DNA from 4 places in the Bradyrhizobium sp. 154 genome. Region 1 is predicted to be linked to each of the others. Evidence: riboswitches for the same ligand, from Rfam matches in the RefSeq annotation. Region 1 holds a riboswitch; each other region holds the start of a gene.
The links. A riboswitch is a leader RNA that binds a small molecule or an ion and turns the genes downstream of it on or off. The one in region 1 is predicted to bind cobalamin.
Positions count from the first base shown of each region.

Region 2: it holds a riboswitch for cobalamin, as region 1 does, so the genes downstream of both, IVA92_RS12590 (DUF1636 domain-containing protein) here and metE (5-methyltetrahydropteroyltriglutamate--homocysteine S-methyltransferase) in region 1, are expected to answer to the same signal.
Region 3: it holds a riboswitch for cobalamin, as region 1 does, so the genes downstream of both, IVA92_RS12505 (TonB-dependent receptor) here and metE (5-methyltetrahydropteroyltriglutamate--homocysteine S-methyltransferase) in region 1, are expected to answer to the same signal.
Region 4: it holds a riboswitch for cobalamin, as region 1 does, so the genes downstream of both, IVA92_RS12525 (energy-coupling factor ABC transporter permease) here and metE (5-methyltetrahydropteroyltriglutamate--homocysteine S-methyltransferase) in region 1, are expected to answer to the same signal.

Region 1 is NZ_JADPKG010000034.1:410-5,648, forward strand. It holds gene IVA92_RS07770 (4Fe-4S binding protein) at 81-284, shown strand; gene IVA92_RS07775 (hypothetical protein) at 348-593, shown strand; gene IVA92_RS07780 (aminotransferase class V-fold PLP-dependent enzyme) at 678-1,064, shown strand; cobalamin riboswitch at 1,241-1,440, shown strand; gene metE (5-methyltetrahydropteroyltriglutamate--homocysteine S-methyltransferase) at 1,540-3,855, shown strand; gene IVA92_RS35955 (DUF6538 domain-containing protein) at 4,784-5,188, shown strand.
Region 2 is NZ_JADPKG010000050.1:95,138-104,484, forward strand. It holds gene cobN (cobaltochelatase subunit CobN) at 1-1,722, opposite strand, end outside; gene cobW (cobalamin biosynthesis protein CobW) at 1,722-2,756, opposite strand; gene IVA92_RS12590 (DUF1636 domain-containing protein) at 2,753-3,127, opposite strand; cobalamin riboswitch at 3,219-3,440, opposite strand; gene cobO (cob(I)yrinic acid a,c-diamide adenosyltransferase) at 3,481-4,116, shown strand; gene IVA92_RS12600 (cobyric acid synthase) at 4,129-5,577, shown strand; gene cobD (threonine-phosphate decarboxylase CobD) at 5,566-6,531, opposite strand; gene cbiB (adenosylcobinamide-phosphate synthase CbiB) at 6,543-7,484, opposite strand; gene cobU (bifunctional adenosylcobinamide kinase/adenosylcobinamide-phosphate guanylyltransferase) at 7,607-8,110, shown strand; gene cobS (adenosylcobinamide-GDP ribazoletransferase) at 8,107-8,889, shown strand; gene bluB (5,6-dimethylbenzimidazole synthase) at 8,893-9,347, shown strand, end outside.
Region 3 is NZ_JADPKG010000050.1:73,418-82,764, reverse strand. It holds gene cobT (nicotinate-nucleotide--dimethylbenzimidazole phosphoribosyltransferase) at 1-330, shown strand, start outside; gene IVA92_RS12510 (histidine phosphatase family protein) at 337-909, opposite strand; cobalamin riboswitch at 982-1,184, shown strand; gene IVA92_RS12505 (TonB-dependent receptor) at 1,301-3,658, shown strand; gene IVA92_RS12500 (PepSY domain-containing protein) at 3,671-5,104, shown strand; gene IVA92_RS12495 (ABC transporter substrate-binding protein) at 5,338-6,939, shown strand; gene IVA92_RS12490 (ABC transporter permease) at 6,957-7,898, shown strand; gene IVA92_RS12485 (ABC transporter permease) at 7,895-8,818, shown strand; gene IVA92_RS12480 (ABC transporter ATP-binding protein) at 8,835-9,347, shown strand, end outside.
Region 4 is NZ_JADPKG010000050.1:83,552-91,261, reverse strand. It holds gene IVA92_RS12565 (precorrin-2 C(20)-methyltransferase) at 1-174, shown strand, start outside; gene cobJ (precorrin-3B C(17)-methyltransferase) at 171-905, shown strand; gene IVA92_RS12555 (cobalt-precorrin-6A reductase) at 881-1,627, opposite strand; gene cbiE (precorrin-6y C5,15-methyltransferase (decarboxylating) subunit CbiE) at 1,626-2,807, shown strand; gene IVA92_RS12545 (cobalamin biosynthesis protein) at 2,804-3,172, shown strand; gene cobM (precorrin-4 C(11)-methyltransferase) at 3,169-3,951, shown strand; gene IVA92_RS12535 (cobyrinate a,c-diamide synthase) at 3,951-5,261, shown strand; gene cobA (uroporphyrinogen-III C-methyltransferase) at 5,258-5,989, shown strand; cobalamin riboswitch at 6,035-6,255, shown strand; gene IVA92_RS12525 (energy-coupling factor ABC transporter permease) at 6,292-6,969, shown strand; gene cobF (precorrin-6A synthase (deacetylating)) at 7,015-7,710, shown strand, end outside.

The sequences.
Region 1 (5,239 bases):
CATCATTGAGCGCGTCCGTCCTTGGCACGGCATTTGAAAGGGATCGCCAATGGCATCGCTCGCCTAAGGAGTCGGAAGGCATGGCTTACAAGATCGTCGCTTCGCAATGCACCGTTTGTGGGGCATGTGAGTTCGAGTGTCCCAACGCGGCGATCAGCCTCAAGCGCGACATTTACGTTATCGATGTCAAAAAGTGTACGGAGTGCGAGGGCCATTCCGACAGGCCGCAATGTGCGGTGGTCTGTCCGGTGCCTGACACCTGTGTCCCGTCGAAGACAGCATAAGCAGCCCGCGTCCAGAAGGCTTCACCGCTCGATTTCGCGAACGAAGTAGTAGATGTCGCGCTTGTGGAGGCCGCCGACCGCGTGGGGCGGATCGAGGTCGATCAACATCGTTATGACCTTAAGGCGCCGATCGATTCCGAGAAGCCCTCGAAGGGCTCTGCAGGATATCTAAAGCTACGTCACTTCGAAGCCGAAGAGACGGTCTCGATGCGCGACGAGATCGGTCCGGAGATCCTGATGACGTGCGAGAAGCTCGGCATCCGCTTGGCCGTGGTCACCATGCACGCGTGCATGAGCCTAGGCTCATAGCAGGATTCCCGCCGCCCGCGCTCGCCCCGCTCACTCCAGTTTCGCAAGTCAGCGTGCATCCTGACGTCCGGAACTGTTCCGGCGATGTCGCGCAGGCCAACATCCAGGCTGCACTACTCGCCAGCGGCGACGGAAACAACGAAGGCGCGCGCCATAGTCGCTCAGCACGTAAGTGCTTGGCGCACCGAGGAGATCATCTTGACCAACGCCACGGAGGCGATCGAGCTCGCGGCTCGTCGCGGGGTCCGCCGAACACAGGCAGTCCGACCTGATCATCCGTGCGATCCTGGAGCAATCCCGGCCTTGGCAATTCCTAAGGAGCCTCATGGCGCTGTGTTCAAGCGGATGTCGGCCGAGCATGATCGCAACTTCCTCACGGGCGAGTTCGAGAAGCTGCTGACGGAAAAGACCAGGCTTGTCGCGATCACGCAGATGTCGAAGCGCCCAGTGCGTTCGTTCTGCTCGCGTTAGCTCACGACTACGCCAAGAGGGTGTTGAGCGGACGCATTCATAAGCGGAGGCTTCACAGATCCACGCGTTTTTACCAGGCCGGGAGTAAGACCGTTGTGCCCTACCTGGTACAGCTGGCAATCGCTTGGGCAATATCGCGGCAACACTTAGTAGGTTGACGGATCGATCCTCGTGCGTCTAATGCCAGCCGTCGTGGTCTTCGGATTTCGTTTGATCCAGAGCTAAGAGGGAGCCGGTGCAATGCCGGCGCTGCCCCCGCAACTGTAAGCGGCGAGCCGCTGTCCAACGAAGTCACTGAAGCCATGCGGCTTCGGGAAGGCCGGACAGCAGCGACGACCCGCGAGCCAGGAGACCTGCCTCGACAATATATCGTCCACGGGCGGGGTGTCCCGGTGTGCGCCAAGCAGCTGTCGCTCACGCGATATTCGCTGCATGCGTCCGCCATGGCCTTTGTCCCAATTATGGGGTCTGATCTATGTCTATTCTTTCGCTTCCCGTTGCCACATTGGGGACGTCACGCATCGGCCCACGACGCGAACTCAAGTTCGCGCTCGAGAGCTACTGGGCGGGAAACTCCAGCGAAGCCGAGCTCCTCGAGGCGGGGAGTGGACTTCGTGCCGCTAATTGGGCACGGCAGAAATCCTGCGGTGTGACGGTCATTCCTTCGAATGACTTCTCGCTCTACGACCAGGTGCTCGATACCAGCGTAATGGTCGGAGCCATTCGCGACGTCTACGGCTGGACCGAAGGTCCTGTGTCGCTCAAGACCTACTTCGCCATGGCACGTGGCGCTCAGGACGGTGATCACACTCAGCATGGGCCTGGCGTAGCCGCACAGGAAATGACGAAGTGGTTCGATACCAACTACCACTACATGGTGCCGGAATTTCACCAGGATCAGATCTTTAAGTATTCCTCTCGAAAGCCGATCGAGGAATATGAGGAGGCAAAAAGCCTCGGCTACCAAACGCGCCCCGTCCTAGTTGGCCCAGTCACTTTCCTGAAGCTCGGCAAAAGCGGAAATCCCGCATTCAATCCGCTGTCGCTGCTTGATAGGCTCCTCCCAGTTTATGTCGATGTTCTCCGCGAACTAGCCTCGCGCGGTGCTGAATGGGTTCAGCTCGACGAGCCATGCCTGGTGATGGACGTCGACGAAGCGTCGCGGGCGGCTGTCCGCCGGGCCTATGCTCATTTCGCAAAGGTTGTGCCGGCCCTTAAAATCATGCTGGCCACTTATTTCGGCGCTATCGGCGACAATCTTGAAACAGCCCTTGCCTTGCCCGTTGCCGGGCTTCATGTCGATCTGGTTCGGGCACCCGACCAGTTGGACGCAATTGTCGCCACAGCCCACAGAGATCTCGTGGTCTCGCTAGGCGTCGTTGATGGTCGCAACGTCTGGCGCTCCAATCTTGCGGCGCTGCTCGACCAACTTGCCCCTTTTGTCAAAAAGCTGGGCAGGGACCGTGTTCAGATTGCTCCTTCCTGCTCGCTGCTTCATGTTCCGATCGACATTGAGCTAGAGACCGATCTCGATCCCAATCTGAAGACGTGGCTGGCGTTCTCAGTTCAGAAGATCAAGGAACTTTCGATATTGGGCAAAGCGCTGGCCGGCCATGCTGCCGAGGTGGCCGATGAACTTGCGCTTTCCGAGAACGCAGCCGTGACCCGCGAAACATCGCCCGAGATCCACAATGCGAATGTCGCCGGACGAATGGTCGCGATCGACGATAGCATGCGTCGCCGTCGCAGTGCGTTCACCCAGCGTGCCGACGTCCAGCGGGCCGCGTTCGCATTGCCGATGTTTCCAACGACAACCATCGGATCCTTCCCGCAAACGGTCGACGTCCGGAATGCGCGTGCGGCTCATGCGCGGGGAGCGCTGAATGACGCGCAGTACGAGCAGCTTCTGAAAGCGGAGACAGCCCGTACCGTGCAGTGGCAGGAAGATATCGGCCTGGACGTGCTCGTACACGGTGAGTTCGAGCGCAATGACATGGTTCAATACTTTGCCGAGCAGCTGTTGGGATTCGCTTTCACCAAGCACGGCTGGGTTCAGTCTTATGGATCGCGGTACGTTCGTCCGCCTATCCTGTTCGGAGATGTCTCCCGGCTGAAGCCGATGACCGTTGAATGGTGGCGCTTCGCGCAGTCTCTGACCAAGAAACCCGTCAAGGCTATGCTGACCGGACCGGTGACGATCCTGAACTGGTCGTTTGTCCGCGACGACATCTCGCGGAGCGAGACATGCCGTCAGATCGCTCTTGCGATCCGAGATGAGGTGATCGATCTTGAGGCGGCTGGAGCGACCATGATCCAGATCGACGAGGCTGCGTTGCGGGAGGGATTGCCGCTACGCAAATCGCAGTGGAGGAACTATCTCGATTGGGCAGTGGACAGCTTCCGCGTTTGCTCGTCCGCTGTCGCCGACGGAACTCAGATCCATACCCACATGTGCTATTCCGAGTTCAACGAAATCATCGATGCGATCGCAGCAATGGATGCTGACGTCATTTCAATCGAGACGTCCCGTTCTAAGATGGAATTGCTCGAGGCCTTCAAGAGCTACAAATATCCCAATGAGATCGGGCCCGGCGTCTATGACATTCATTCACCGCGCATTCCCGCAGCGGCGGAAATCAAGCAGCTGATTGTGTTGGCGCGGCAGCGAGTTTCCGATCGGCAGCTCTGGATCAATCCCGACTGCGGACTGAAAACTCGAAGCTGGGAGGAGGTGCGTCCCGCGCTCGTCAATATGGTGGCCGCCGCACGCGAGTTGCGGGCTGAGCCATGATGGTGCGGAGCGTTTCGCCAACGCGTTTGTGAACAAGATGCACGCGCTTTGGGGGCTTACGATGTCCTTGCGAGCTCCCAAAGTTCCCAGCGCCTCGGAATGCCGGCGGGCGCCGGCGGAGGCGGTCGCATACAGCCGGCGACAAGCTCGATTCTCGACCCGACGGCCGACAGCATGCCGGCGACGTCCGATCAGGTCACATATTGCGACGTCATTAACGCTCCACGCGAAGCACAGCCCTACTTTTTCATTTATCCATCGCGTGGATGCGTCCCATCACAACAATCTATTTTACCGTCCTTACGGAACGTCATACGAAATTCGCGTCCTGGCACGCTCTTCGGGAAAGGTAATCGAGCGTTGTTGGTTTTTGGGGGCGTGCCAAATGCTGCTGCGCGACGGCAAACTGCCGCTTGTGTTTCAGGGCACGGCAGCCAAACCGCTTGCGCGAAGGATCCCAGCTCGATCAAGGCACTGACGTCCCAACCGGACAGCGGGCGAGTGGTGGACAAGTCGTGAAGTTTCCGACAGGAGCGGAAGGCAAGCGGCTCCAAATTTCGCGCGGAGTGATATCCGTTTCTCCTTGTTTGACGGCGAATGCCCTCGCCGAAATCGATCGCCGGTAAGTCCTCCCTACCGACGAAAGCTGGTGCGATGCATAAAGCAGCGTCGTTCCTGCGTGACTTTCGCCCGGCCTCCGGAGGAGGCCGGGCTTTTTTGGTGCCCCAGGCATGGCGCGGACCGCGTGACTGGCGCGATTCGACCGGAGTAGTGTCCGGTCCTGACTTGGAGGTCAGAGTCCTTTCCTGGGCACCATACAATTCTGGATATCAAACAAATCCAGATAGATAAGTCCAATCAGAGTGTTGCGTTGGCCCCGACTGTGTAACAATGGGGCGTAACATTGCTGTTTAGGGTTGTTCGGCCGATGCGCCGGGACGGGTCTCGCTTTCCACTTTTCGTGCAACGCATTCCGGCTGATGTCCGGCGCAAGGCGGTCGGTTTCGAACTGGCGATTCCGCTCGGTGATGGCTTCGTTTTCGTGACGCCCAGCGAGGGCGCTCAGGCCGTCCGGTTCTCTCTTCGCACGGCAGAGCCAAATGAAGCTAAGAGGCGTCACGCGCTCGCTGCGGCCAGTCTAGCGATCATATGGGAGGCGCTCCGGAATGACGCCCCCGTGCGTTTAACCCACCGGCAGGCCACGGCTTTAGCGGGCGAACTCTATGGCGTGTGGGCGGACAGCGAGAGCCGCGCCCGAGTGTTGCCATGGTGCGCGCCCGGAGTGGGCTGGGCGCCCGACACTGAGAGCCAGGACGAGCAGGAAGCCCATTGAGCGGCCGTGGTGGCAATGTGGGCGAGGGTTGGCGAGGACGGTGACCCCCAA
Region 2 (9,347 bases), on a different contig from region 1:
CTTGGCCTGCGCGGCCTCGCCAGGATCATTGACGATGAAGGGATAGATGACCGGCAGATCGCCGATCAGGGCTTCCGGCCAACAGCTCGATGACAGCGCCAAGGATTTGCCGGGCAGCCATTCCAGCGTGCCGTGCGCGCCCATATGCACGACGGCGTCACAGCCCTGCTCTCGAAGCCACAGATAGAACGCAACATAGGCATGGCGCGGCGTGCGGGCGAGATCGTGATAGTCGACATCGCGCGTGGTTGCATCGCCACGCTCGGGCTGAACCGCGATGATCGACTGGCCGCACCGAATCGCGGCGAAGTGGAGCGCACCGTCGCGACAGCTCGGATCATCCTCCGGCGCACCCCAAGCTTGTGCGAGATCATCCTGCAATGCTTGCGGCAGACGCGAGAGCGCCGTGCGGTACTCAGCGACGCTCCAGGTCAGCTGCTGCCTCAGCAGCGTTTCGCCGAGCGCATGAACTGGCGCGGCATCGAAGCCCGTCTCCGCGAGGTCGGACAGCAAGACCTCGACGGACGCCAGCGCATCGAGGCCAACCGCATGCGCGATCTGGTGTGGACGGCCCGGGTAGTTCGAAAGCACGATCGCCAGACGCTTCTTGGCGGCCGGCGTCTCGGCGAGCCGCCGCCAGGCCGCAACCCGTGCGGCGACGGCCTTCACCCGCTCCTCGTCAGCGCGATGCGCAAGATGGGAGAACTGCAGATCGGGATCGCGCTCCGCAGCGGATTTGAAGCTCACCACGCCCGCGAACAAGCGGCCATCGACCTCGGGCAGCACCACATGCATCGCGAGGTCGCCCGGCGAGAGGCCGCGCAGCGAGGTAGCCCAATCCTCGCGCCGTGCCGTCGAGAGCGCAACCTGGAACACCGGACACGGGGCTACGTCAAACGGCGTCGTGCCATCGTCGCCTACGGCCGAGAACGCCGTCGCATTGACGATCGCCGTAGGAGGATCTCGCGCGAGATGCGCGCGCAGCCAATCGGCGACGGCCGCGGCTTTCAGCGAGGTGACGAAGACACCATAGGCACCAAAACCCTTCTCGCGCAGCGCGGCGATCAAGGCATCGACCGGCCCGGTGTCCGCAGCGGTGAGATAGGAGCGATAGAACGTCACCAGCGCGTGCGGCTTCCCCTCGCCGCCCGTCGGCGCAGCAATGACGCCGCGCGCGGGATCATAAAATCCCGTCTCGGGCACATTCATTTCGCCGACGACTGGCCCGGCATAGAGGCCCGAGGCCAGCGCGAGCTGCGCGATCGCGGCTTGGGCCGCGACCGGGCCGCCCGTGTCACAGAGCACCTTGAGCCGGCGCAGGGTCGAGACCGGCAAGGTCGAATACGCGTCGAGCCGCGTATCGTCACGGCCGTCGGCCGGCAGCACGGCCAGCACGATGTTGCGGTCCTTAGCAAGTTGCTGGAGCGTCGCGAGACCATACGGCCAATAGGATTCACCGCCGATCAGACGTACCAGAATGCCACGCGCATGGGAGAGCGTGCGCTCGATATAGGTGTCGACCGAGAGCGGATGACGCAGTTCCGCAAGATTTGCGAGCCGCAGCGACGGCAGGCTGGTACGGCCGCGCCGCCAGCCGGCCGCAAACGCGGCAAGATCGGAATCCGAATATGAGAGCACCACGAGATCGGCCGGGTCCTGGCCGATGTCCCTTGGCGTCGCGGTCTCCTCAAGACCGCGGCTCTCGCGGAAAACGACGTGCATCAGGTTGCTAGCCCTGACCTGATCGCGGCCTCGTCAATATCGCCGTGCTCGCCAATCACGACGAGTTTCGATTGCCTGACACCTGCGCCCCAGGGCTTGTCGAACTGGTGGCGCACACGCTCGCCGACCGCCTGCAGCAAGAGGCGCATCGGCTTGCCCGCGATTGCGATATAGCCTTTGACGCGCAGCACGTTCTGCTCGCGCGCTAGGCGCTGAACGGAGGCGACCAGCGCATCGATATCGGCAACTTCCGGCAGGTCGATCACGACGGAGGCAAAATCGTCATGCTCATGCTCCTCCTCGCCGTCGTGATGCGAGGGACGCGCGGCAAGATCGCTCTCGGCGGCGGCGCCGAGACCGAGGATGACGCGCGCATCGATCGCGCCGTCGGTGATGGGAAGCATCGGCACGCGGCGCGGCATCTCGGCGGTGATCGCCGCCTTGGCGGCTTCTATCCCTGAGCTGCCGGCAAGATCGGCCTTGGTCAGCAGCACGATGTCGGCGCAGGCGATCTGGTCCTCGAACACTTCCGACAGCGGCGTCTCGTGGTCGAGATTGTCGTCCGCCGCGCGCTGCGCTTCGACTGCAATCGGGTCCGGCGCGAAGCGGCCAGCAGCGACAGCCTCTGCATCGGCCAGCGCAATCACGCCATCGACAGTGATGCGCGAGCGGATCTCCGGCCAGTCAAAGGCCTTCAGCAGCGGTTTTGGCAACGCCAGGCCCGAGGTCTCGATCAGGATGTGATCGGGCTTCACGGGGCGTGCCAGCAATTGCTCCATGGCCGGAATGAAATCGTCAGCGACGGTGCAGCAGATGCAGCCATTGGCGAGCTCGATGATGTTCTCCTCCGGGCAATTGGCAGCAGCGCACGACTTCAAAATCTCGCCGTCGACGCCCTCGCTGCCGAACTCGTTGACGAGCACGGCGAGCTTCTTGCCGCCGGCATTGGCGAGCAGATGCTGGATCAGCGTCGTCTTGCCGGAGCCGAGAAAACCGGTGATCACAGTGACCGGGACTTTTGCGAGCGAATTCATTCGGCGGCCTCCGGCACGACGGCAAGGGGGGGAATGCGGGCAAGCGACTGCTTGCGGAAGATTTCGGGACGGCTGCGCCAGGGCACGAGGCCGTCGGGCGCGGCCGCATACGCCGCAGCGCCCGCGACCACGTCGCGCGCATTCGTCTCCGACAGGCGGCCATAGACATAGGACCAGCGACCCGGCGCACTCAGCGCGACCGAGCAGCCCTGGCTACAGGCAGAGAGGCATTCGACCGGAACCACATTGACGCCGTCGGGCACGCCGGCGTCCAGGATCGCGCCATGCAACCGCTTGCCCGGCGTGACGTCGCCTTCGCCAAGCGTCTCGCCGGCACGGCAGGTAATGCAGACGTGAAGTGTGACCGTCATCGCCTCTTCCAGAATAACAGCGGGAGGCGAAGAGGCGCACGGACCATTGTGAGAGGCCCGTTTCCCCGTCGCGGAACACCCCGTCCGCCGGTCCAAAATCGTCCGCGCTGGCAGGTCTCCCGGCTTGCGGAGCAGGGCTTTTGCCCTTCGATCCCCGCCTTCCCGATCCCGTTAGGGGTCAGTGGCTTCGGGCATCTCTCCGGTCACGGTCGCGGGGGCGGCTGCATTTTGGACCCAAATCTTGCCAATTCGGACCCTATCGCATTCCCTCTTCGCCTGTCATAGGACAGGAACCAGCGCAGACCCACCATTTGCCGGTGGCCGCCACTTGTCAAGCCGAAGGACCGGATACGATGACGCCTGAACCGGATATCCAAACGGGCGAGGAAACCGACGCCCGCCACGCCGCGAAAATGGCAAAGAAGAAGGCCGCCCGCGACGAGATCATGGCGACCAAGAGCGGCGAAAAAGGCCTCGTTATCGTCCACACCGGCGCCGGCAAAGGCAAGTCGTCCTCGGCCTTCGGCATGATCGTCCGCTGCGTCGCCCATGGCTTGCCCTGCGCGGTGGTGCAGTTCATCAAGGGCGCCTGGGACACCGGCGAGCGCCGCCTGCTCACTGGCCATTTCGGCGACCTCTGCCAATTCCACGCCATGGGCGAAGGTTTCACCTGGGAGACGCAGGACCGCGCCCGCGACATCGCCGCCGCGCGCGCCGGCTGGGACAAGGCCAAGGAGCTGATTCGCGATCCTGCCTTGCGCATGGTCGTGCTCGACGAGATCAACATCGCGCTGCGCTATGACTATCTCGACATCGCCGAGGTGGTCGAATTCCTGACGACGCAAAAGCCGCCGATGACGCATGTCGTGCTCACCGGGCGCAACGCAAAGGACGAATTGATCGAGATCGCCGATCTCGTTACCGAGATGACGCTGGTCAAGCATCCCTTCCGGTCCGGCATCAAGGCGCAAGCCGGCGTCGAGTTCTGATACGATCTCGCCATGGCGCGCGCGCTGATGATCCAGGGGGCCGGCTCGGACGTGGGCAAGTCGCTCATCGTCGCGGGCCTTGCGCGCGCCTTCATGCGGCGCGGCCTGCGCGTGCTCCCTTTTAAGCCGCAGAACATGTCGAACAATGCCGCCGTCACCGTCGACGGCGGCGAGATCGGCCGCGCCCAGGCGCTTCAGGCGCTCGCCGCTCGCGTCGAGCCGCACACCGACATGAACCCGGTGCTGCTCAAGCCGGAGACCGATGTCGGCGCGCAGGTCATCGTCCATGGCAAGCGCATCGCAACGGTGCGTGCGCGCGATTATGCGGCGATGAAGCCCTCGCTGATGGGCGCCGTGCTGGAGAGTTTCGCGCGCTTGAAGACGCGCGCCGATCTGGTGCTGGTCGAAGGCGCGGGCAGCCCGGCCGAGGTGAATTTGCGAAAGGCCGACATCGCCAATATGGGCTTTGCGCGCAAGGCCAACGTGCCGGTCGTGCTGGTCGGCGACATCGACCGCGGCGGCGTCATCGCCCAGCTTGTCGGCATCAGGACGGTCATCGACCCTGACGATGCCGCGATGATCCAGGGCTTCGTCATCAACAAGTTCCGCGGCGACCCCACGCTGTTCGATGACGGCTACCGGCTGATCGAAGCGAAAACCGCATGGCGCGGCTTTGGCGTGCTGCCCTGGTTCGCGCGCGCCGGCGAGCTGCCGGCCGAGGACGCGCTGGGCCTGCGCGACGCGCGCAAGCCGGGCCAATGCAAGATCGCCTGCCTCGCCCTGTCGCGGATCGCCAATTTCGACGATCTCGATCCGCTCAAGCTCGAACCCGGCGTCGATCTCGTCATGGTGCGTCCGGGCGAAGCAATCCCCGGCGATGTGAGGCTGGTCATCATCCCCGGTTCAAAATCCACTCGTGGCGATCTCGCCTTCCTGCGAGCACAGGGCTGGGACATTGATCTCGTGGCGCATCACCGCCGGGGCGGCCATGTGCTCGGGCTCTGCGGCGGCTATCAGATGCTCGGACACAGCGTTGCCGACCCTGACGGCATCGAGGGACCTGCGGGCGACACGCCGGGTCTCGGGCTGCTCGACGTGACAACGGTGATGAGGCCGCAGAAGACGCTGACACGCGTCTCCGCCTTGCACGCCGCCACCGACCAGGCGATCGAGGCCTACGAGATCCACATCGGCCACACCGACGGGCCCGATCGCGCGCGGCCATTTGCGAAACTGAACGGCAAGCCGGAAGGCGCGATCTCGCGCGATGGCCGCGTCCAGGGCAGCTATCTGCACGGCCTGTTCACGTCGGATGATTTCCGCAAGGCATATCTGGCAAAGCTCGATATTCCCGCGGGTAACGAGCCCTATCATGCCAGGATCGAGAGCGCGCTCGATGCCCTCGCCGATCACATCGAAAGGCATCTCGACGTCGAAGGCCTGCTCGCGTTAGCCCGCTAGCACCTCGGCAAGGCGCGTCCATTCGGATTCGCTGCCGGGAAGCCCGAGGCGCAGCCATGCCGGCTCTCGCGCGAAAACGCGCGACCAGATCTGGGCGCGCGCGAGCTTTTCCTGCGCGGCCAGCGCGTTAGGTGTCTGGTAAAGACGAAACAACGGCGTGCCGCCGATAAGCGTCCAGCCTTGCGACTGCGCCATGGCGTCGAGCCGAACACAGTCGCGTGCGAGCCGCGCTGAGGTAGCCTCAGCCCAGGCATCGTCGCGCAAGGCGCGGCAACCGATCGCGATCGCCGCTCCCGAGACCGGCCATGGACCCGACATCGACGCAAGCTTGCCGATATCCGCCGCATTGCCAATTGCGAAGCCAAGCCGAAGGCCGGCAAGGCCATAAAACTTTCCGAACGAGCGCAGGATCAACAGCCGCGGCCGATCGACTTCCGAAGCAAGCGACAGCTGCGGGACGGCGTCGGCAAAGCTCTCGTCGATCACGAGATGGCCGACGCGCGGCAGCAGTGCCAGCAAGTCCTTGGGCGAATGGCGGCGGCCATCGGGATTGTTGGGATTGACGACGATCGCGAGGTCTGCGCCGGCCAACGCGTCAAATTCGCCGACCTCCAGGACATCCCAGCCCGCGGCCGACAGGACCCCGGCATATTCATTGTAGGTCGGCGCGAGGATGCGCGCGCGGCCAGGCGCCGCGAGCTGCGGCAGCAGTTGAATGGCGGCCTGTGCACCGCCCATCGCAACAACAGGTGCGCTCGTGCGATAGGCGTGCTGCGCGGCTTGATGCAAGGCATCGATTTCGGCGCGCGACGGCAACGCGCTCCAGGCGCGCGCGCTCACCTCGCCTACCGGATAAGGCAGCCGGTTGATCCCTGTCGAGAGGTCGATCCAATCCTCTGCGCGTCCGCCAAAACGCTGCTGTGCCAGATCGAGATTTCCACCGTGCTCGCGCATGCCCCGTTCTTTCACGCGAAGGCCAGGACCGCAAGCACCGCGGCGAGAAGCAGCATGGACCTGCGATAGACCGTCAATCCATGATTGATGTCCGCAGCGAGCGGATCGCGCGCGCCCTCGTTGAGCCAGGGCTCGTTCGTGACGCTACCGTGATAGATGCGTGGGCCGCTGAGCCGCACACCGAGCGCGCCAGCCATGGCCGCTTCCGGCCAGCCAGCGTTAGGCGAGCGGTGGCGGCGGGCATCGCGGGTCATGCACGACAGCGCCTCCGATCGCCGCGACGCCAGCAGCACGAAGAGGAAGCCGGTCACGCGCGCCGGAACGAAATTGGCGACATCGTCGATGCGCGCTGCGGCCCAGCCGAACGCTTCGTGCCGCTCGCTGCGATGTCCGATCATGGAGTCGAGTGTGTTGATCGCCTTGTAGCCGAAGATGCCGGGCAGGCCGAACAGCGCGCCCCAGAACACCGGCGCCACGACGGCGTCGGAGGCGTTCTCGGCGAGGCTCTCGATTGCCGCGCGCGCGATACCGGCCTCATCGAGCGCCGCGGGATCGCGGCCGACGATCCGCGAGACCGCGTCGCGCGCGGCGGCGATGTCGCCGGCCTGCAAGGGCGTCGCGACAGCCGCGACATGGTCATGCAGCGAGCGCAGCGCGACCAGGGGCCAGGCCAGGACGCCGACCAGCGCGATCTGAATCCAGCCCCAGGGAAGCACGGACTGAAGCATCCAGCCGAGCGCGATTGAGACCGCGATCACCGCGAGCGCTCCGGCAACGCCGGCGGCGCGGCGAAACGCCGGCGGGTCAGACGCGCGATTCCAGGCGGTGTCGATAGTCGCGATCAGGCGGCCGAGCCAGGTCACGGGATGGCCGATCCGCGCGAACAGCCACGACGGCCAGCCCAGCAGGGCATCCGCCGCCATCGCCACCACCATCCCCGCCGCAAAGCCCACACGCGCCTCCTGTTCCGCCCCTGTTGCGCAAAGCGAAGGCAGAGCGCAAGCCCCTACAGGCCCGATTTCGGCTTTGTCTTTGGCCGTGTTTGGTGATTAGTCAGGGCTGATAGGAGACCTTCATGGCCGTCATCTTGATCACGGGCGGAGCGCGATCGGGCAAGAGCACGCGTGCGGAAGCGCGAGCGAAGGCCTTTCCCGGGCAGCCCGTCTATGTCGCGACGGCCGAGGCGCTCGATGCCGAAATGGAGGCGCGCATCGCCACGCATCGCGCGCGGCGCGAAACCGACTGGATCGAGCGCGAGGTGCCGCTTGATCTCGTGCAGGTGCTGGTCGCAACCGATGGCGGCGGCGCAAGGCTGGTGGATTGCCTGACGCTGTGGCTCTCGAATCTGATGCATGCGGAACGCGACTGGGAGAGCGAGGTGAAAGATCTTGCCGGCGCCCTGCCCCGGCTGAAAAGCCCAGTTGTTCTCGTCACTAACGAGGTCGGTCTCGGCATCGTTCCTGACAACGCCCTGGCACGCAGCTTTCGCGACGCCGCCGGCCTCATGAATCAGACTATCGCGGCGGCTGCCGACGAGGTCGAGTTCGTCGTCGCCGGCCTGCCGATGAAATTGAAATGATGCCGCGCGCCGAATTTCTGCGAGACGTCATCGCCGATCTCAGGATGGCGGCATCGTTCGTCACGATTCTGCCGGTGGCATCGTCGAAGCCCGCAGGCGACGGCGCCATCGCGCGTGCAACCTGGGCGCTGCCCGTCGCGGGACTGCTGGTCGGACTTGCCGGCGCGCTGGTCTATAAGATGTGCAGCCGGTTCGGACTGACGCCGAACCTTGCCGCCCTGCTCGCGCTGGCCGCTACCGCCCTCATCACCGGCGCGCTACACGAGGATGGGCTTGCCGACACCGTCGATGGCCTCGGCGGCGGCCGAACGCGCGAGCGCAAGCTCGAGATCATGCGCGACAGCCGGATTGGGACCTATGGCGTCTGCGCGCTGATCCTGTCGTTCGGCCTGCGCTGGAGTGCGCTCGCGGCGATCGCCAATCCATGGACGGTCACGCTGGCGCTGTGCGCGGCGCACATCGCAGCCCGCGCAGGCGTGCCGGCCTTCATGTCGCTTGTCCCGCTGGCGCGGCCGGATGGGCTTTCGGCGAGCGCGGGGCCGCCGCCGGGCCGCAGTGTCGCCATCGCCTTCGCACTTGGGACGCTCGCTCTCGTCCTCGCGCTCGGGCCGGGCAAGGCGCTGGTCGCCCTGATCCTGCTGTCGCTCGCCGGGTTCATGCTGGCGCGGCTCGCCATCCGCCAGATCGGCGGGCAGACCGGCGACATCCTCGGCGCGTTCGAGCAGACAGGCGAGATCATGATCCTGCTGGTTGCCGCGGCCTTCCAGGTCGGACGCTGACCCATGGTCGAGTTCGATGACGCCTTCCGCCGACAATTACGCGAGCTGTTCGTATGGCGCCGGGACGTGCGGCGTTTTCGCGGCGATCCGTTACCACGCGGCGCGGTGGAGCGCCTGATCGAGACCGCCTGTCTCTCGCCATCGGTCGGTCTCAGCCAGCCCTGGCGCTTCGTCACGGTCGACGACGCCGCACGGCGCCAAGCCGTGATCGACGACTTCAAATCGTGCAATGCCGATGCGTTGAACGCCTATACCGGCGAGCGCGCGACCCGCTATGCCACGCTGAAACTGTCGGGTCTCGAACAGGCTCCTGGCCACCTCGCCGTGTTTGCCGACAAGGCCAGCGACATCGGTCACGGCCTCGGCCGTGCCACCATGCCGGAGACGACGGAATATTCGGTCGTCGCGGCGATCACCGCGATGTGGCTCGCCGCGCGCGCGGAAGGCATCGGGCTCGG
Region 3 (9,347 bases), on a different contig from region 1:
ATCGCGGCGATCTGCGGCGCTATCATCGCGGCGGCGCAACGCCGCCTTCCCGTATTGATCGACGGATTCATCGTGTCGGTCGCGGCGCTGGTGGCGGTGCAGATCAACCCATCGTGCCGGCCGTTCCTGCTGCCGTCGCATCAATCGGCGGAGCAGGGGCATCGGCTGGTGCTGCGTGCGCTGAACGTGCAGCCGCTGATCAGCCTCGATCTCCGGCTCGGTGAGGGCTCCGGCGCTGCGATCGCGTTGCCGCTGGTGCGGTCGGCTTGCGCGCTCCACAACGGGATGGCGACTTTTGCGCAAGCCAATGTGCCGGATCGCCCGGCCTGATCGGGCTCAGGCCATCCGCTGATTGACGGAGACGACGCGCCACCCAGTGGCGAGCCGGTCGATCCGGGTGAGCGACAGCGGATCGATCACGAAGCGCAAGGCGGCGTGCGGCGTCAGATCCAGCGCGATGCACAGCGCGGCGCGGATCGTGCCGGAATGCACGACGAGCGTTGCGGAGCCCGCGCCGATCCGCGAGAGCCCAAGCCGGACGCGCGCGACCTGATCCGCAAAGCTCTCGCCGCCCGGCGGACGTCCGCGCGCCGGATCGCTCCAGAATTGCGCATAGGCCTCGTCCCCGGCCGCGCCGATCTCGTCATGCCGACGGCCGGTCCATGCGCCGAAATCCTGTTCCCCGAATTCGGGGATCAGCTCGGGCGCGAGTCCCAGCGCATGCGCGGTCTCGATCGTGCGCCGCGCTGGGCTCGCATGGCTCGCCGCGCCTCTCGGCAGAGACTGCCGCAGTGCCTCTAGCTGCGCGCGATCGCGAAGATCGGCCGGGGCATCGGCGGCATGGATCGTCCCTGTGACGCCATCGACCGGCGCATGCCGTATCAGCCAGAGGAAGGTCTCGCCTTCCATGCTCGTCTCCAAGGAAGTTGGTTGCTGTGGCAATAACGCCGCAGCTTGCACATTGACTCCGTCTTGATCGTAATCCTAGATGCTGGCGACGGTTTCCCCGAGAGGGGATGAAAAGGGAATGCGGTGCGGGGAATTCGTCCCCAATGCCGCGGCTGCCCCCGCAACTGTAAGCGGTGAATCCTTCGTCAGAAGCCACTGGGTCCTCGGTCCCGGGAAGGCGACGAAGCGGTCACGACCCGCGAGCCAGGAGACCTGCCGTCAGCCGTGGTCACACGCGAAGATGTCGGTCGGGGAGTACAGACATTCGGCTTCATCGAAGGGCTGACAGGCCAAAGGTGAGACCTCGTTCGCTGTGACGTGCCACTGACGTCATACCGAGGTTTCGAAAACCGTGTCTTGTCTCCTTTTTGTACGACCGCACCGCTTCCTGCTTGCCTCCGCGGCGCTTACGTCACTGGCCGCCGTCGATGTATCTGCCGCCCGGGCGCAGCAGGTCCGCGAGTCGCTGCCGCCGGTCGAGGTGTCGCCCGCCCAATCCCGCAAGCAGGCCAAGCCGGCGGGCCGGGAGGCGCAGGGCACACGCCGTGCAACGGCGCGCAGGCCAGCGACTGCATCCGCAGCGCCCAAGCCTGTCGTGCCGGCCGCCGCGGCACCAACGCCGCTCAACAGCAATGCTGTGGCTGAAAGCGCCTCGCGGCTCGGCCTCACCGTGCGTGAAACGCCGGCGACCGCCGAAGTCATCTCGGCCGAGACGATGCGCGAGCAGAGCTATCGCACTGTCTCCGAAGTGGCGCAGGGCGCGGTCGGCGTCACCTCCGGCGACAATCCGGCTGAACCTTCAGCCTTCTCCATGCGCGGCTTCACCAACAGCCAGATCAACACGCTCTACAACGGCATCAAGATCGGTCCGCAGAACATGACCTCGCGGATCGTAGACACCGCCAATCTGGAGGCCGTTGAATTCCTGAAAGGTCCGGCCTCGCTGATTTCAGGCGAGGGCGCTGCCGGCGGCGCCATCAACTTCGTCACCAAGCAGCCGCATACAGGACCGGTCCGGAACGAGGCTGATTTCTCTTGGGATTCCCTGAACTCGTTCCGCGTCCACTATGGCTCGGGTGGCAGCACCAACGTGCAGGGCCTGGACTATCGCGTCGACATCAGCCGTTCCACCCTCAACGGCTTTGCCGACGACACCAACGTCAAGACGTTCGGCACGTCCGGCCAGCTCAATTACCGCATCTCGGACAGTCTCAAGATCTGGGGCGCAATCGAATACAGGGAGGACCGCTCCAAAGCCTATTGGGGCGCGCCGCTGGTGCCGATCGCCTTCAGCGGCTCGCACGCGACGACGGGGATCGTCTCCGGCAATTACGTCTCCAACTACAACGGAAGCAATCTCGGCGCCGTCACCATTGACGACCGCACCTTCAACACCAATTACAACGTCCTCGACAATCGCAACGCCGCCCAGGAGGTGTGGCTGCGCGGTGGCTTCGAGCTGAAGCTCGCGCCGGACCTGACGCTGAAGAGCCAGGCATATGGCTACGGTGCAGAACGGACCTGGTTCAACAACGAGATCGAGGCGTTCAATTCCACGACGAACATGGTCGATCGTGAACGCTTCTATGTCGCGCACAGCCAGCGGCTGGTGGGCAACATCACCGACCTGATCTGGGACACGAACATTGCAGGCTTCGACAACCGGCTGGTCACGACGTTGTCGTCAAGCTATCTCGACTTCGTCAGGCCGGGTGCGGCAAACTTCCCAGGCGATTCCGTTTCGCTGGTCAATCCCGACCGCGGCTTTTACGGCCCGCTCACGATCCAGCAGCAAACCGCGCGCATCGACAATGAGGCGCTGTCGTTCGAGGACCGGCTGAAGCTGACACGTACCTTCGCACTGGTCGGCGGCCTGCGCGTCGAGCATATCGGGCTCGACCGCAACTCGACCGATAAGAACGGCCTGGAGAAGGCTGGCTTTCCGTTCACGAAAGACTGGGCGCCGGTCACCGGTCGCATCGGCTACACCTGGGAGGCCGTGCCCGGCCTGACCTTCTTCAGCCAGTACGCCACCGGCGCTGATATCTCCGCCAACAACATCTTTCTGCTCGGGCCGACCCAGCCGCTCGAACTGACGACCGCGCGCACTTATGAGACCGGCGTCAAGCATCTGTTCTGGGACAACAGGGCGGAGTGGTCTTTTTCCGCCTACGACATTGTGCGCAAGAACGTCTACGCCGCGGCCGGCGGCATGCAGTTGAATATCGCCGGACGGCAGGAGTCGAAGGGCGTGGAACTCGCGGCGTCCGTGCGCCCGATCGAGCCCCTGCGTCTCTGGGGCAACATCGCCTTTGTCGATGCGCGCTATGCCGACTACAATTTTGCCGGCGGCTCATTCTCCGGCAACACGCCGCCGAACGTGCCGCGCATCGTGGCCAACGCCGGCGCTTCGTATCGCTTCTTCACGCCCTGGCCGGTGGAGCTCGGCATCACCGGCCGTCACGTCGGCGACCGTTACAACACCGATGCCAACGTGGTGACGATGAAGGCCTACACTGTGGCCGACGTCTATGCCTTCGTCGACATTCCCAAGACGGTGTTCAATGCGGTCGACCAGGCTCGCCTGACCTTCCGTGTGCGCAATATAACCGACAAGCGGTATGCGATCTGGGGCGATCCGTTCTACCCCGACCAAATCCTGCTCGGCGCGCCGCGGACCTACGAAATCTCCGCGGCGTTCAAATGGTGAGGTGTTAGACGGATGATGAGTGCGATCGTCCTGCTGCACCGCTGGCTCGGGATCGCCTTCTGCCTGCTGTTCGCGATGTGGTTCGCGACCGGGATCGTGATGCACTTCGTTCCGTTCCCGTCGTTGACGGAGGCGGAGCGATTTGCCGGACTCGTGCCGCTGGATCGCGAAGAGACGAGAATACCGGTTGCCGGCGCCGCTGCCGCGAGCGGGATCGCGGATGCCACGCGCGTTCGGCTGATCCAGCGAAGCGACGGCGCGGTTTACATCGTCTCGGGTCCATCGCGTCAGCGCGCAATCCGCGCGGCCGACGGGAACGACGCGTCGGTGAAATCCGCCGATCTCGCACTGGCTATTGCGCAGGCTCATGCGCGCCCGCGCGAGATCGATGCCTCGCATGCGAGGATTGTCGGCCGTGCGGATGTCGATCAGTGGAGCGTACCGAACGGATTCGATCGCCATCGACCCTTGTTGCGCGTGGCCCTCGGCGATGCCGCCGGGACGGAAGTCTACGTCTCGTCGCTCACCGGTGAGATCGTCCTGGATACGACGCGGCGCGAGCGAGGCTGGAATCTTGTCGGCAGTGTGCTGCACTGGATCTATCCGACCGTTCTGAGAAGCGACTGGGCGCTATGGGATCGGCTGGTGTGGTCGCTATCGCTGCTGGCTCTGATCGCGGCTGTACTTGGTACGGTGCTCGGGATTGTGCGGATCAGGATTGGCAAGAGGCAGATCTCGTCGCCTTACCGTGGCTGGCACGCCTTGCATCACTTGATCGGCTTGGCAGCGACAGTCTTCGTGCTGACCTGGATCTTCAGCGGCTGGCTCTCGATGGATCACGGCCGACTGTTCTCGCGCGGGCAGTTGACCACCACTGAGGCCGGCCTGGTGAACGCAGCGCCGGATTGGCGGGATGCTTCATCGCTCGATCGGTGGCCAATATCTGCCTTGGCTCGCGAGGTCGAATGGTTCGCCTTCAACGGCAATGTCTATCGGCGCGATCGGGTGGCGCTCGGCCGTCAGACGTTGATCAGGACAGGGGATGCGCCGCGCGATGGACCGCGGGGATTCCTTGACGTGCACGAGATTCAGGGGCTGACCGGGCGCTTTGCAGACGGCTGCGCTCCACCATCCGTCCTTCCTGACAACGACGGCTACCCCGCCCGATCCATGATGCCGGGTGCACCGGTCTACCGCTCGTTGTGCGGCGAGAACTGGTTCGACGTCGATGGCGCCGACGGCGCCGTGCTGCAAAGATTGGATCCGTCGCGGCGCGCCTACCGCTGGCTTTACGGCGCACTGCACACGCTCGACTTCCCGGTCCTGCTCTCGCATCCGCGGCTGCGCGACGTCGTGACCGTCGGGCTCTGTGCCCTCGGGCTGGTGTTCTCCATCACCGGCATTGTCATCGGCTGGCGGCGCTTGCGGTCCTCGCTGGCAGCCTGAATTAAGGCGCAAGGGCGGCTCGATACGGCAGGGATCAGCAGATCAGCGATACGCGGGCGGCGCACGATACGCCGTGCTGATCGCGGCGGCGCCTGCCAGGACGCGCGAAGTCCGATCCAAATCCCGCTGGCGAAGGTGGGGTTAGTGGCATACCATTTGCACGCCAATGGGCTCTGGTTTCACCTGCCCGTGGCCAATGATGGCCGGCATCACGGCAATACTGGGAGGACTTCATGGATCGCAGGACCGTATTGAAGGGACTGGCTGGTGCGGGCGGTCTGGCATTGACGGGCGGCCTTTCGGCCCCCGCCCTGTCGCAAGGTGCGGCGCGCACCCTGCGCTTCGTGCCGCAGGCAAACCTCGCCAATTTCGATCCGATCTGGGGCACTCAATATGTCGTGCGCAACGCTGCAGCGATGGTCTGGGACACGCTCTACGGCATCGATTCCTCGCTTCAGCCGCAGCGGCAAATGGTCGAGTCCGAGGAAGTGACGGACGACGGTACGACCTGGACGTTTCGCTTAAGGCCTGGCCTCAAGTTCCACGACGGCGAGCCGGTGCTGAGCAAGGACGTCGTCGCGAGCCTTTCCCGCTGGGCGGCCCGCGATCCGATGGGCCTCATGATCAAGGCGCTCCAGCAGGAACTCACCGCCGTTGACGACCGCACCTTCAAATGGGTGCTGAAGCAGCCCTATCCGAAGATGCTTTACGCGCTGGCAAAGAACAATTCGCCTTGCTCCTTCATCATGCCGGAGCGCATCGCGCAGACCGATCCGTTCAAGCAGATCACGGATTACGTCGGCTCCGGTCCGATGAAGTTCGCCAAGGGCGAGTGGGTGCCCGGCGCGAAAGCGGTGTTCGAGAAGTTCGCCGACTACGTGCCGCGGCAGGAGAAGGCATCCTGGCTTGCCGGCGGCAAGCAGATCCTGGTCGATCGCGTGGAGTGGGTGGTGATGCCGGATCCGGCCACCGCGGCCGCCGCGTTGCAGAACGGCGAGGTCGACTGGTGGGAGAGCCCGATCGCCGACCTCGTTCCGGTCCTGAAGAAAAACAAGAATATCAGCGTCGACATCGGCGATCCCCTTGGCAATATCGGCTCGTTCCGCATGAATCACCTCTTTGCGCCCTTCAACGATGTGCGGGCGCGCCGTGCCGTGCTGATGGCGCTGAGCCAGGAAGATTATATGCGCGCGATCGTCGGCGACGACACTGCGCTCTGGAAGCCGCTCCCCGGCTTCTTCACGCCGAATACGCCGCTCTACAGCGAAGCAGGTGGCGAGATCCTGAAAGGCAAGCGTGATTTCGATGCGGCCAAGAAGCTGCTCGCCGAGAGCGGCTATTCCGGCCAGCCGGTGACCTGCCTGGTCGCGCAGGATCAGCCGATCACGAAGGCGCAAGGAGACGTCACGGCGGACCTCCTGAAGAAGCTCGGCATGAATGTCGACTTCGTTGCCACCGATTGGGGCACGGTCGGCTCGCGCCGTGCGCAGAAGACGCCGCCCGGCCAGGGCGGCTGGAACATGTTCCACACCTGGCATGCGGGTGCGGATTGCATCAATCCGGCCCCCTACACCGCCATTCGCGCCAATGGCGACAAGGCCTGGTTCGGCTGGCCGAGCAGCCCCGGCACCGAAAAGGAGGTCACGGCCTGGTTCGACGCCAAGAACATCGATGAGGAGAAGGCTGCGGTCGCCCGCCTCAACAAGGCGGCGCTCGAGGACGTCGTCTATGCGCCGACAGGATTCTTCCTGAGCTACACGGCGTGGCGCAAGAACGTCTCCGGCATCACCAAGGGGCCGCTGCCGTTCTTCTGGGGCGTGTCGAAGTCCGCATGATCCTGCGTTGAGGCCAGATGCTCTCGTACATCCTCCGTCGCATCGTCGCAACACTTCCGGTGATGGCGATCGTCGCGCTGTTCGTGTTCAGCCTGCTCTACATCGCGCCCGGTGATCCCGCCGTGGTGATCGCGGGCGATCAGGCGAGCCCGGAGGATGTCGAGCGCATCCGCCAGAGCCTCGGCCTCGATCGGCCCTTCCTGGTCCAGTTCGGAAGCTGGGTCTGGCGTATCCTGCACGGCGATCTCGGCACCTCGATCTTCACCAATCTGCCCGTGTCGGCGCTGATCGGCCAGCGCCTCGGACCGACGCTGTCACTGATGATGGTCACCCTGCTGCTCACAATCGTGGTCGCGGTGCCGCTCGGCGTGGTGGCGGCGTGGAAGGCTGGCAGCCTGATCGACCGCGTGATCATGGGCTTTGCCGTGTTCGGCTTCTCGCTGCCCGTCTTCGTGGTCGGCTACATGCTCGCCTACGTCTTCGCGCTCGAGTTGGAATGGCTGCCGGTGCAGGGGTATACGCCGCTCGCGCAAGGCTTCTGGCCGTGGCTCGAGAACCTGATCCTGCCGGCGATCGCGCTCGGCTGCGTCTACATTGCGCTGATCGCGCGCATCACCCGCGCCACCATGCTCGAAGTCTTGCAGCAGGATTATATTCGCACCGCCCGCGCCAAGGGCCTCGGGCAGGGGGGCATCCTGTTCGTTCACGCGCTGAAGAACGCGGCGGTTCCGATCGTGACCGTGATCGGAATCGGCATCGCACTCCTGATCGGCGGCGCGGTGGTCACGGAGAGTGTGTTCGCGATCCCCGGTCTCGGCCGCCTCACGATCGACGCGATCTTGCGCCGCGACTATCCCGTCATCCAGGGTATCGTGCTGCTGTTCAGCTTCGTCTACGTCCTCGTCAATCTGATGATCGACGTCATCTACACGCTCGTTGACCCGAGGATCCGCTATTGACCGATACCACCGTCAATCCGCAATCGCTTCCCGCTGGCTTCGTCGTCGCGCCACAACTACCCGAGATCCTGCGACCGGTCAGGATCCGGCTCGGTTTCATCGGGTTCTTGCGCGGCCATCCGACAGTCGCGATCGGCGGCGCGCTGCTGCTGACCCTGGTCCTGATCGCGATCTTTGCGCCATATCTCGGAACAGTCGACCCGACCGCGCTCGCGCCGGCCAAGCGCACGCGGGCGCCGTCGGCCGATTTCTGGTTCGGCACCGACGTGCTCGGCCGCGACATCTATTCGCGCGTGCTGTTTGGCGCGCGGGTCTCGCTCACGGTCGGGCTTTCAGTTGCGATCTTCGCATCCGCGGCCGGCCTTGCCATCGGCATGGTTTCCGGCTTCATCCGCTGGGCCGACGGCATCCTAATGCGCTTCATGGACGGCCTGATGTCGATCCCGCCGATCCTGCTCGCGATCGCGCTGATGGCGCTGACCCGCGGCAGCGTCGGCAACGTCATCCTGGCTATCACCATCGCCGAAATCCCGCGTGTTTCGCGCCTCGTCCGCAGCGTGGTGCTGTCGTTGCGCGAGCAGCCTTATGTGGACGCAGCCGTCGCCTGCGGCACGCGCACGCCGATGATCATCTTGCGCCATATGCTGCCCAACACGGTGGCGCCGATGCTGGTGCAGGCGACCTATATCTGCGCCAGCGCCATGATCACGGAGGCGATCCTGTCCTTCATCGGCGCAGGGACGCCGCCGACTATTCCGTCCTGGGGCAACATCATGGCCGAGGGCCGCGCGCTGTGGCAGGTCAAGCCCTACATCGTGTTCTTTCCGGCTGCATTCCTGTCCGTGACCGTGCTCGCCGTGAACCTGCTTGGCGACGGTCTTCGCGACGCGCTCGATCCGCGCATGGCCAAGAGCCTTTGAAGAGGGGCTGATCGCGATGCCACTGCTCGAAGTCGAGAACCTCCAGACCCATTTCCGTACCCCCAGCGGCATCAACCGCGCGGTGGACGGCGTGTCCTTCCACGTCAACGAGGGCGAGACGCTTGCCATCGTCGGCGAGTCCGGCTGCGGCAAGTCGGTGACGTCGATGTCGGTGATGCGGCTGATCCCGGAACCGCCGGGCCGGATCGCAGGCGCCATCCGCTTTGCGGGGAGGGACCTGCTGCAACTGTCCGATCGCGAGATGCGCGCCATCCGCGGCAACGACATCTCGATGATCTTCCAGGAGCCGATGACAAGCCTGAACCCGGTCCTCACGGTCGGCCGCCAGATCCGGGAGACCTTGATGATCCATCAGGGCCTGGACAAGCAGGCCGCCGAGACGCACGCCATCGAGATGCTGACGCTGGTCGGCATTCCCGAGCCGAAGCGCCGCGTGCGCGAATATCCGCACCAGCTCTCCGGCGGCATGCGCCAGCGCGTCATGATCGCCATCGCGCTCGCCTGCAAT
Region 4 (7,710 bases), on a different contig from region 1:
GTGCGCCGCGCGCTTGCATCCGCCGGACGGCTGGACGATGCCTGGCTGGTCGAGCGCGGCACCATGCCCGGCGAGCGCATCGCGCGGCTCGCCGAGGTCGATGCCGCCGATTGTCCCTATTTCGCGATCGTGCTGGTGCACGGCAAGGGCCGGCACCTGGACGCCGCCGAATGACGGGCACGCTGACTATCGCAGGGCTCGGCCCTGGCAGCGACGCGCTGGTGACGCCGGAAGTCTCCGCCGCGCTCGCGGCCGCGACCGACATTCTCGGCTATGCGCCTTATGTCGCCCGCGTCCCGCCGCGACCGGGGCTTGCACTGCACCCGTCGGACAATCGCGAAGAGCTGCAGCGCGCAAGCGAAGCCTTGCGGCTTGCCTCGGAAGGCGGCCAGGTGGTCGTCGTCTCCTCCGGTGATCCCGGTGTGTTCGCGATGGCCTCTGCCGTGTTCGAGGCGCTCGAGCAGGCACCGCAATGGCGGGAGCTGCCTATTCGCGTGCTGCCCGGCATCACCGCCATGCTGGCGGCGGCTGCCCGCGCCGGCGCGCCGCTCGGCCATGATTTCTGTGCGATCAATCTCTCCGACAATCTGAAGCCCTGGGCGGTGATCGAGAAGCGCCTGCGGCTTGCGGCGGAGGCCGATTTTGTCATTGCGATGTACAATCCGCGTTCGGCGAGCCGCGCGGAGGGATTTGGCCGCGCGCTTGCGGTGCTGAAGGAGTCCGGTTGCGGCGAGCGCCTGATGATCTTTGCCCGCTCGATCAGCGCGCCCGATGAAAAGATCGAGACCGTCGCTCTGAACGAAGCGACACCCGAGATGGCCGACATGCGCACGCTGGTGATCGTGGGCAATTCGCAGACCCGCCGCGTCGGCCGCTGGGTCTATGCGCCGAGGCAGGTCCGATGACCGAGCCACTGCATGACCTCGGAAACGCTCTCCACCCGCAACCGCTCGGGCAGGTTTGGTCGCGAGATCATGATCACGGGCAGGCCGAGCATGCGGGCCGCATCGATCTTGGCGCGCGCACCGTCTCCGCCGGAATTACGGGCAACGATCCAAGTGATCCCGCGCTCCCGCATCATCTCCAGCTCGCTATGAAGCGTGAACGGCCCGCGCGACACGATCACGTGGGCCGGAAAGGGCAGGGTTGTTTCGGGGGGATCGACGAAACGCAGCGTGTAGCGATGCTGCGGCGTCATCGTAAATGGCGCGATGTGTTGGCGGCCGATGGCGAGGAACACTTTGGCCGGCCTTTCGGGCAGCGTTGCGACGGCGGCGTTGACGTCGACGACCTCGATCCAGTTGTCGCCAGGCGCTTTGGTCCAGGGCGCTCGCTCCAGCGCAATCAATGGCGTGCCCGTCTCCGCGCAGGCTTCGACCGCATTGCGGCTCATCTCCGCCGCGAATGGGTGGGTCGCGTCGACCACATGCGTGATGCCTTCATGACGAAGGTATTCGGCAAGCCTGCCCACGCCGCCGAAGCCGCCGATGCGGGTCGGCAGCGGCTGATCGGCAGGCGCGCGGGTGCGACCGCCATAGGAATAGACGGCCTTGATGCCCGCGCGCGCGATCGCCGCAGCCAGCAGGCTCGCATCGGCTGTTCCGCCCAGAACGAGGGCGCGCATCATGGCTGATCCCTGGCTGACCATCATCGGTATCGGCGAAGATGGCCTTGCCGGGCTGTCCGAAGCAAGCCGAAAGGCGCTTGCCAAGGCAGAAACCGTCTTCGGCGGCGAGCGCCATCTCGCGCTTGCGCAAGTTGGCAGCCGCGGCCGTCCGTGGCCGGTGCCGTTCGATGCAGATATCGTGCTGAGCTGCCGCGGCCGGCCGACGGTGGTGCTCGCCTCAGGCGATCCGTTCTGGCATGGCGCCGGCGCAAGTCTTGCCGACAAGCTGCAGGCTGGCGAGTGGATTGCGCACTCCGCGCCGTCGACGTTCTCGCTCGTCGCTGCGCGGCTCGGCTGGCGTCTGGAATCCGTGATCTGTCTTGGACTTCACGCTGCGCCATTCGAACGTCTCGTGCAGCATCTGGCGCGCGGGGCGCGGATCATCTGTCTCGTGCGTAATGGCAAAGCGGCCGGCGATCTCGCGAACTGGCTGACCGAGCGCGGCTGGGGCCCTTCCGCATTCTGGACTCTCGCCGCGCTTGGCGGGCCGAATGAAAGCGTCAGAGAGTATCGCGCTGAGAGCTTTACGCGCGCTTCGTCCGGAAATCTCACTGCGGTTGCGCTGGAGACGAAGGGAGGGCAGGGGCTGTCTCGCGGTTCGGGCCTGCCGGACGATCTCTTCGCTCACGACGGCCAGATCACCAAGCGGCCGATGCGCGCCTTTGCGCTCTCGGCGCTGGCGCCGTGTCCCGGCAGGACGCTGTGGGACATCGGCGCCGGTTCGGGCTCGATCTCGATCGAGTGGGCGCTGTGCGGCGGAACGGCGGTGGCCATTGAGGCGCGTGATGATCGGGCTGCCAACATCCGCAGCAACGCGGCCGCGTTCGGACTGGAGCATCGGATCAAGGTCATCGCGGGCGAAGCACCCGATGCTGTGACAGCGCTGGACGCGCCGGACGCTGTCTTCGTCGGCGGCGGCCTCGATGGCGCGATGTTTGACGCCATCTGGTCGCGGCTGGCGCCTGGGGCGCGGCTCGTCGCGCATGCGGTGACGCTGGAGACAGAGGCGCTGCTCGGCGAGCTGCATCAGCGCCACGGCGGCGAGCTGATGCGCGTCGAGATCGCGCATGCAAGTCCACTCGGTCGCTACCGCTCCTGGGAAGCGGCGCGGCCGGTGGTGCAATGGAGTGTGGTCCGATGAAAGTTGCCGGGCTCGGATTCAAGAACGACGTGACGCTGGCTTCACTGCGCGAGGCGCTGCTGGCGGCCGGCGGTCCCGAAGGCCTTGCGGCAGTGGCGACCGTCAGCGACAAGGCCGAGGCCGAAGCGCTGAAGCAGCTCGCGCGTGAATGCGGCGTGCCGATCAAGGCGGTTCCGGTGCACATGCTCGCGGGCATCGACACGCCGACGCAATCGGAGTTCATCGCGGAAAAGTTCGGCACGGGATCGGTTGCCGAAGCCGCGGCGCTCGCAGTGGCCGGCCCTCGCGCGCGGCTGATTGCGACACGCGTTGTCTCGCAGGATCGCACCGCGACCGCCGCGATTGCGGAAGGAGACGGCTTATGACCGTGCATTTCATCGGGGCCGGCCCGGGCGCGCCCGATTTGCTGACGTTGCGCGGCCGCGACCTGATCGCCGCCTCTCCGCTGTGTCTCTATGCCGGCTCGCTTGTGCCGGAGGGTGTGCTGGCGCATTGCCCGCCGGGCGCGCGGATCGTCAACACCGCGCCGCTGTCGCTCGACGAGATCATCGCCGAGATCGCCGCCGCGCATGCGGGCGGCAAAGACGTCGCCCGTCTGCATTCCGGCGATCTCTCGATCTGGTCGGCGATGGGCGAGCAGCTCCGCCGCCTGCGCGCGCTCGGCATCCCCTATTCGGTCACGCCGGGCGTGCCGTCCTTCTCGGCTGCTGCCGCTGCGCTGGAGGCCGAGCTGACGCTACCGGGCCTTGCCCAGACCGTGGTGCTGACGCGCACGCCGGGCCGGGCCAGCGCCATGCCCGAGGGCGAGAAGCTTGCCGCATTCGCCGCGACCGGCGCGGTGCTCGCGATCCACCTGTCGATCCACCTGCTCGACAAGCTCATCGCCGAGCTGACGCCGCATTACGGCGCAGACTGCCCGGTCGCGATCGTCTGGCGCGCGAGCTGGCCGGACCAGCGCATCGTGCGCGCCACACTGGCAACGCTCGATGCGGCTGTAGGCAGCGAGATGGAGCGCACCGGGCTGGTCCTGGTCGGCAGGACGCTGAATGCCACGGATTTTGACGAGAGCCGCCTCTATGCCGCCGACTATGATCGCCGCTATCGGCCGGTTGGCGCCGAGCCCCGCTTCCCGGAGGCGCCCTGATGGCGGCAGGTCTCGTCATCTCCGCACCGGCCTCAGGCGTCGGCAAGACCACGCTGACGCTGGCGCTCGCCCGCGCTTGGCGCAATCGCGGCTTGAACGTGCAGTGCTTCAAGAGCGGGCCCGACTATATCGATCCCGCCTTTCACGCTGCGGCGACGGGACGGGCCTCCGTCAATATCGATAGCTGGGCAATGGATCGCGGGGCGATCGCGCATCTCGTCAGCCGCGGCGCGGATGCCGACGTCGTGCTCGCGGAGGGCTCGATGGGCCTGTTCGACGGCGTCGCCGCGCGCGGCGTCTCCGGCACCGGCGCCACCGCAGACATCGCCGAGATGCTGGGCTGGCCCGTGCTGCTGGTGATCGATCCCTCTGGCCAAGCGCAGACCGCGGCAGCGATTGCCGCGGGCCTTCGCGACTACCGCCCTGGCGTGCGCCTTGCCGGCGTCGTGCTCAATCGTGTCGCCAGCCCACGCCACGAAGATCTCGTGCGTCGCGCGCTGAGAGACGCCGGCATCGCCGTGTTCGGCGTATTGCCACGCCATGCCGAGATTAGCCTGCCAAAGCGGCATCTCGGCCTGGTGCAGGCCGAGGAGCAGACCGGGATCGGCAAGCTGATCGACGAGGCCGCGCGCTTCGTTGCCGAGCATGTCGATCTCGATGCGGTGCTGCGGGCGGCCGCCAATTGGTCGCCGCAGGCAGCGAGCAATGATTTGAACGTCACGCCGCCCGGGCAGCGCATTGCGCTCGCCCGCGATGCGGCGTTCTCCTTCGTCTATCCGCACATGCTGGAGGCCTGGCGCGCGGCCGGCGCCGAGATCGTGCCGTTCTCGCCGCTGGCCGACGAATCGCCCGACGCGAGCGCCGATGTCTGCTGGCTGCCCGGCGGCTATCCCGAGCTTCATGCCGGCAAGATCGCGGCCAACGCACGCTTTCGCAGCGGCGTGCGGTCCTTCGCCGAGACACGGCCGGTCCACGGCGAATGCGGAGGCTATATGGTGCTAGGAACTGCTTTGACCGATGCCGATGGCGTGCGCCATGAGATGGCGGGGCTGCTCGGCCTGGAGACCAGCTTTGCCAAGCGCCGCATGCATCTGGGCTATCGTCTCGCCGAACTGGACACGCCGATGCCGGGGCACCGGGCAGGCGCACGCCTGCGCGGCCACGAGTTCCATTATTCGACGATCATCGCCCAGCCCGACACGCCGCTGGCCGTGGTCCACGATGCAACCGGCGCGGTCATTGCCGAGACCGGCTCGCGGCGGGGCCAAGCCACCGGCACGTTCTTCCATCTGATTGCGGAGGACCGGTGAGCGGTTTTGTCAGTTTCGTCTCCGCCGGCCCCGGCGACCCAGAACTCCTCACGGTGAAGGGGACTGCACGGCTGCGCGAGGCCGACGTCGTGCTCTATGATGATCTTGCCTCCGGCGCGATCCTCGATCTCGCCCGTCCCGGCGCCAATCTCGTCGCGGTGGGCAAACGGGCAGGGCGGCCCTCCACCAAGCAGCACCACGTCAACCGCCTTTTGGTTGACTACGCCGCAACTGGCGCGCGCGTGGTGCGGCTGAAGTCTGGCGACGCCGGCATTTTCGGCCGGCTCGAGGAGGAGCTCGAGACGCTGCGCGAGGCCGGCATCGGCTACGAGATCATTCCCGGCGTCACATCCGCCTGCGTCGCCGCCGCGCAAGCCGGCATCCCCCTGACCCGGCGCCACACCTCGCGGCGGGTGCAGTTCGTGACCGGGGCTGACGTCACCGGCGAACTGCCGCAAAACCTGAATTGGGTGGCGCTGGCAGATCCGGAGGCAACCACCGTGGTTTATATGGGCCGGCGCACCTTTCCGGCCCTTGCCGCAAAATTGATCGAGCATGGCCTGGCCGCAAATACGCCGGCGCTGTTTGCGGAATCTCTTGGCCGTTCCGACGAGCGGCTGGTCCGCACCACCATTGTCGAGCTTGCCGAGCAGCTTGCGCGCGGCGGCGCCGCTTCCACCGCCGCCGTCATCCTGTTCGGGGCGCTGGCAGGAGACGATCTGTCATGATGGCCGCGGCCGCCGTTCGCCCCTTGACGCCCGGCTCGCGAAAGGGGCACACAGGAGAGGCATGGTGCTCGACGCGGCGCAAAGCGCCGGAGCATAATCGGGAATGGGGGCGGGCGGACCCAGTTGCGGCGCCCAAATCCCCAGCCGCCCCCGCGACTGTAAGCGGTGAGGGGCTCCGATCAGCCACTGGGCCGCAAGGCTCGGGAAGGCCGGAGAACCCCAGTGAACCGCGAGCCAGGAGACCGGCCCTGCACGTTTTGAGGCCAAGGCCGTCGGGTGTGACGGCAGGAAGGATCTGAGCCATGCATATCGAACCCGGAATCGTGACGGGCGCCAAGCTCGTGTTGAGTTACGCAACCGGCATCGCCGCAGGCGGCGTTGCCTTGAAGCTCGCGGTCGACACCGTGCGCGAGCAGGGCATCGGCTCGTTCGCGACGCGCACGCTCGCCACCACCGGCCTCGTCTTCAGCTTCTTCCAGGTGCTGCCGCACTTCCCCGTCGGCGTCTCCGAGGTGCACTTCATCCTCGGCTCGACGCTGTTCCTGCTGTTCGGTGCTGCGCCCGCCGCCTTCGGCCTTGCGTTCGGCCTGCTGCTCCAGGGCGTCTTCTTCGTGCCGACCGACCTGCCGCAATACGGCATGAACATCACCACGCTCCTGGTGCCGCTGTTCGCGATTCAGGCGTTGGCCACGCGGATCATTCCGCGCAACACGGCTTACGTCGATCTGCAATACCGTCAGGCGCTGGCGCTCTCGACCGCCTATCAGTCCGGCATCGTCGCCTGGGTGGCGTTCTGGGCGCTCTATGGCTCCGGCTTCGGCGCGACCAACCTCGCCAACATCGCGGCGTTTGCGGCATCCTATGCGCTGGTCATCGTGATCGAACCGCTCGCCGATCTCGCGGTGCTGGCGCTGGCGAAGTCGCTGCGCGGTGTCACTGCGCCCGGCCTCGTCACGCCGCGCCTGCATAACGGCGCTTGAGAGACAAGCGAAGGGCGGCCGGTGCGGCCGCCCTTCGCGCTCGCGATGCTCACGCTTTCCCTGATAGGCATCGGTTGCGGCGATCCCGGGCAGCTCACGCGCGCCGCGGCCCGTGCCATCAACGCTGCCGACATCGTCCTGATCCCGCGCAAGGGGCCGGCGAAATCCGATCTGGCGGATCTCAGGCGGACGATCTGCGCGGACGTGCTCACCAGCGCGAGCACGCGCATCGCCGAGTTCGACTTGCCAGTGCGGGACACGACTGAGGCGGACTACCAAAAGGGCGTGGACGATTGGCACGATGCGGTGGCGGCAACCTGGTCGCAAACCATCGCAAATCATCTCGACGGCGAGGGCAAGGTCGCGCTGCTGATCTGGGGCGATCCTTCGCTGTACGATTCCTCGCTCCGCATTGCGCGGCGGCTCGATCCGTTACCGACGATCGAGGTCGTGCCCGGCATTACTTCGATCCAGGCGCTGTGCGCCGCGCATGCGCTGCCGCTCAACGACATCGGTGAGCCATTCCTGGTCACGACGGGGCGGCGCTTGCGCGAAGGCGGCTGGCCACAAGGAGTCGATACCATCGCGGTGATGCTCGACGGCGGCACGGCGTTCGAGTCGCTCGCTCCGGAAAGTCTGCAGATCTGGTGGGGTGCCTATCTCGGCATGCCCAACCAGATCGTCATGTCCGGCGCGTTGGCCGAAGTCGGCCCGCGCATCGTCGCACTTCGGCAGGAAGCG